One region of the Chryseomicrobium palamuruense genome, then DNA from elsewhere that is predicted to be linked to it. Evidence: riboswitches for the same ligand, from Rfam matches in the RefSeq annotation. Region 1 holds a riboswitch; the other holds the start of a gene.

Region 1 (2,488 bases):
CCCAATTAACACCGACGTATTTGCGGTATGCAGAAGTGCAGACAAATAAAATTGCATCAATGGTCATCAGTAAAGCCATCAACGCACGAATAGCCAATGTCTTAGATGTCAATGAAATCATTGAACATGTGCCAGGGGATCAGCAGAGCATGGTTACAACGAGGTTTAACACGGAAATTATCAACCGTGTCTTATCTGACACCAATCGTCTAGTCCAGTCTCATCTCGAACAAGCGGAAGCAGGAGACTTAAGCAGTCTTCCTTATCTAAAAGATATAGAATACGACACCCAGGCGATGGAAGAAGAGGGTGGGGTTGTATTCTTTGTGCCACTTGCTCAAGCTGCGAATTTGCCTATCATCGGGAATCTGGGCCCGAAGATTCCTATTCGGTTTCATGTCATCGGGAGTGTCCAGTCCACAGTCGATTCCTCGATCCGCGAGTTCGGTATCAATAATGCGTATGTGGAAGTCAGTATATTACTTCAGGTCAATGTACAGGTCATTGTTCCACTTGCGAGTAAAGTGACGACTGTGGAACAAAAAATTCCGGTGGCCATGGGTCTCATTCAAGGGCAAGTTCCACAAATTTACAACAGAGGGCCGGATGGAGCTCCATCTATCGAAGTTCCGCTACAGCCAAGTGAAAAATAGGGGGTTGTCAGAAGTATAAAATCTTGATAAGCTATTGAAGAACTAAATATTATCTAGGTAGAGGCCGCAGAGCTTAAGAGTATGATACGGGAGTTTGACAGCTGAGATCGTGTTAAAAAGGAAGCTTTGCCGAAATGGAGAGATGTCGTCACACATCATCTATTGGGGTTATTTTGAATAAAAATAACACTGTCATTTGCATCGAGCAAATGGAGAGCTACAGTCAGTCGAGACAATTAAGGGAACTTCCCGTGTATGCCAGCCTAATCGTTTATTTAGGCTGGTTTTTTGTTTCACTTTTTTGACCTGTAACTACGCCTAAAAGGAGGAGAACCACCCATGGAAAGCACAATTTTTTCACTTTTGCCACCTATTCTGGCAATCGCAATGGTACTTATCACACGACGAGTACTACTATCACTAGGAGTCGGTATTATATCCGCTGCTCTCATTCTTCACAATTTTTCACCCGTTGAATCCGCCACATCTTTATGGACCGCGTTTCAATTATCTTTCTGGGATGAAGGATTTAATGCTTACAACGTCTTTATCATACTCTTCATCCTGAGTCTTGGAGTCATTACGGCTCTTGTTACTCTTTCAGGCGGGAGTCGTGCTTTCGCTGAGTGGGCTTTGAAACGCGTCAAATCTCGGCGCGGAGCCAAATTGCTTACTGCATTTATCGGCATACTTATCTTTATCGATGATTATTTTAATGCATTAGCTGTCGGTCAAATTGCACGCCCAATTACCGATACACACAAAATTTCGCGTGCAAAACTGGCTTATTTTATCGATTCGACCTCTGCACCGGTTTGTGTGGTTTCTCCGATCTCAAGTTGGGGAGCCTATTTAATCAGTTTACTCGGTGGGATTTTCACTACCTACGCCATCGTGGCTTATACGCCACTTGAAGCATTTGTTTTGATGGCGCCAATGAACTATTATGTGGTGGCAGCAATTGCAATGGTATTCTTCGTTGCTACAACGGACTTCGATTTATTCGCAATGAAAGAACATGAACGCCGTGCCTTAGAAACGGGCCAGTTGTATGACCCAGAGAAAGACGTAGCAGGGGAAATTAAAGAAGAGTTCCCTGTGCATAACCACGGAAAAGTAAGAGACCTTGTGTTCCCAATTGTGACCCTTATCGTCGCTACAGTCGGTGCGATGCTCATTACTGGTCAACAAGCGGGAGAATCATGGAACCTATTTACGATTTTTGAAAATACAGATGTACCAAAATCTCTATTAATCGGAGGATTAGCAGGAGTGGCTGTTGCTCTCCTTCTTTATCTTCTCCAGTTTGGTAAAAACCCAGAAGCGGATGCTGGATACATTTCAACTGCATTCATCTCAGGAATCCGTTCGATGATGCCTGCTGTATTGATTCTGATTTTCGCTTGGGCTCTTACGTATCTGATATCTGAGTTGAAAACAGGAGAATACCTTGCTCAGATTGTGAGCAACAACAATATTCCGGAATGGATCTTGCCGGCACTGCTCTTTATTCTGACAGCCATCATGGCTTTCTCAACGGGAACTTCTTGGGGCTCATTTGGTATCTTGATACCGATTGGAGCAGATGTAGCTATGGCTGTAAATCCTGAGTTATTGCTTCCAGTATTATCTGCCGTACTAGCTGGAGCGGTATTTGGTGATCACTGTTCACCTATTTCGGATACAACCATTATGTCCGCAACAGGAGCAGGGTCTAATTTGTATGATCACGTAACAACTCAGCTCCCTTATGCACTCATTAGTGCTGTTATTGCGGCCATAGGATACCTTGTCCTTGGTTTCACAGGTTCTGCATGGATTGGACTAGGGACAGT
Region 2 (2,488 bases), on a different contig from region 1:
TCAAAGTTGGATGCCTAACGTGACCGTCGGAGTCTTTCAATCCGTCGGTCACTATACAAATTTTTGTCTCGTGTTTTTCAATTTGAGTTTTACACTTCCACTTCAAGCTCCGACAACTGAAACTCATCATGCAGTGCATTCGCAGCAGCAATCATGCGGTCCTGCGGCACAACAACCGAAACTTTGATTTCCGATGTGCTGACCATTTTTACCGGGACGTCTTCTTGACGCAGACGATCAAACATCTGAGCAGCTACCCCGGGATTCGATACCATGCCCGAGCCCACGATCGATACTTTCGCTAGACCCACTTCAAAATCTGCTACATGGAAGCCGAGTTCTGCTTTCCGCTCCTCAAGTACTTGAATCGCTTCTGACAATGACTCTTTCTTAATAGTAAAGGACACGGTTGGGCGAGTACCATCGACAATTGACTGTACGATAATGTCCACGTCAATATTGTGTTTGGCGAGCGTTGTAAAAATGAGTGCCAATGACCCGTTAAATGCCTTTTCGTAACTTATCGTTAAACGCACTACGTCCGATTCGAAAGCGACGCCGCGCACAATTAAATTAGACTCCATCGATGTTACCTCCTCAATCACTGTACCTTCTTCGTCCGACATGCTCGAACGGACGGTTAACGGGATTTTATAGTTCTTTGCGTACTCAACAGCTCGTGGATGCAAGACACCCGCTCCTAAGTTTGCCAATTCTAGCATCTCATCATATTCAATAGACTGTAGTTTTCGAGCTCCCTCAACGTACCGCGGATCGGATGTATACACGCCATCAACATCTGTATAAATGTCACAACGCTCTGCTCCGATGGCTGCAGCAATGGCAACCGCTGTCGTGTCTGAACCACCACGACCGAGTGTCGTAATCTCTCCGTCTTCCGTAATCCCTTGGAATCCAGCAGCGACTACGATATTGCCATCGTCGAGACGTGCTTTAATCTTTTCACCCTTTAGTGACACAATGCGCGCATTTCTGTGGACTTTTTCCGTTTGGAGTTCCGCCTGCCAGCCAGTCATAGATACAGCAGGATACCCTTGTGTTTCAAGTGCCATGGCAAGTAACGACATCGAGACTTGCTCCCCTGTTGAAAGCAGCATGTCCATTTCCCGCTTCGAAGGTGAGGAACTGATTTCTTCCGCAAGTTCTACTAGATGATCGGTCGTTTTGCCCATCGCCGATACAACGACCACGACGTGGTGTCCTAACTCGCGTTCACGAATGACTCGTGCCGCAACATTTCGAATACGTTCTACGGAACCTACAGAGGTCCCACCAAATTTCATAACTACAATTCCCATTCTCTTTTCTCCTCCGTCGTTCAGAAGGTACAAAAAAATGCTTTCCAGTAACGGAAAGCATTTAGTCCAACACGGTCAATTTTACCTGTCCATGTAAGATAGCCCTCCAGAATGTGTATTCTGACAATCTTGGGTTTGTTCAACACAAGACCAACAAAGAAAAGTAGCAGCTTCTCTTTATTTCGGCGATTGCCCCTTTCCGACTTTGTCACTGGACCTGCTGTCCTCGAAAGTCGTACTGTTGACGCTCGCACCTCTATCTTCACGTAATGTGAATATGAAATTGGTATTACTTTAACACACTAATTGGTTGGTGGCAAGGCATCTTCTGCTAATTTTTTCTGAATTGTGACTGCCAGCGCTTCCGGTAGACCTGCTTTAATAAAGTCTTCCGTCGATCCTGCTTTCATGTTTTTCACCGAACCAAAATGTTTCATCAGTTGCTGACGACGCTTTGGACCAATGCCCGGAATGGTATCGAGTACCGATTGAATCCCATGTTTCTGACGTTGCTGACGGTGGAAGGTAATTGCAAATCTATGGACTTCATCTTGAATGCGTTGCAACAAATAAAATTCTTGCGACGTTCGCTTTAGTGGAACCGGTACGGGTGGTTCACCAAATAATAACTCAGCCGTTTGGTGTTTTAAATCCTTCGCAAGTCCTGCAATCGGGATATCAAGACCAAGTTCATCTTCGAGTACTTCACGGGCAGATGACATCTGTCCCTTCCCTCCATCGATCAGAATCAAATCTGGAAGCGGAAGTCGCTCTTTCAACACACGTGTATAACGGCGACGAATGACTTCGCGCATCGCGCCGTAATCGTCATGTTTTTCTGCTGTTTTGGTTTTATACTTGCGATACTCTTTCTTCAATGGTTTCCCGTCTTCAAAGACGACCATGGCGGAAACCGGATCCGTCCCGTAAATATGAGAGTTATCAAAGGCTTCAATACGGCGTGGTGCGGGAATACCCATATGCATGCCGAGTTGTTCCACTGCACCAATTGTTCGGTCATCTTGACGTTCGACCAAATGGAACTTCTCACGAAGCGCTACTTCTGCATTATTGATTGCCAATTTAACGAGTTCTTTTTTCTTTCCTTTTTGTGGAACAAAGACACGAATATCGAGTAACTGTTGAATGATCTCGGCATCGACGTTTCC

What was found. Region 1 has a riboswitch for lysine ahead of ACFO0S_RS08550 (Na+/H+ antiporter NhaC family protein). Riboswitches for the same ligand answer to the same signal wherever they lie in the genome.
Region 2: it holds a riboswitch for lysine, as region 1 does, so the genes downstream of both, ACFO0S_RS13020 (aspartate kinase) here and ACFO0S_RS08550 (Na+/H+ antiporter NhaC family protein) in region 1, are expected to answer to the same signal.

Annotation. Positions count from the first base shown of each region.
Region 1 covers NZ_JBHSEF010000022.1:34,886-37,373, reverse strand. Annotated here, with positions in the region: gene yunB (sporulation protein YunB) at 1-653, shown strand, start outside; lysine riboswitch at 704-881, shown strand; gene ACFO0S_RS08550 (Na+/H+ antiporter NhaC family protein) at 993-2,488, shown strand, end outside.
Region 2 covers NZ_JBHSEF010000026.1:134,392-136,879, reverse strand. Annotated here, with positions in the region: gene ACFO0S_RS13020 (aspartate kinase) at 90-1,319, opposite strand; lysine riboswitch at 1,411-1,586, opposite strand; gene uvrC (excinuclease ABC subunit UvrC) at 1,622-2,488, opposite strand, start outside.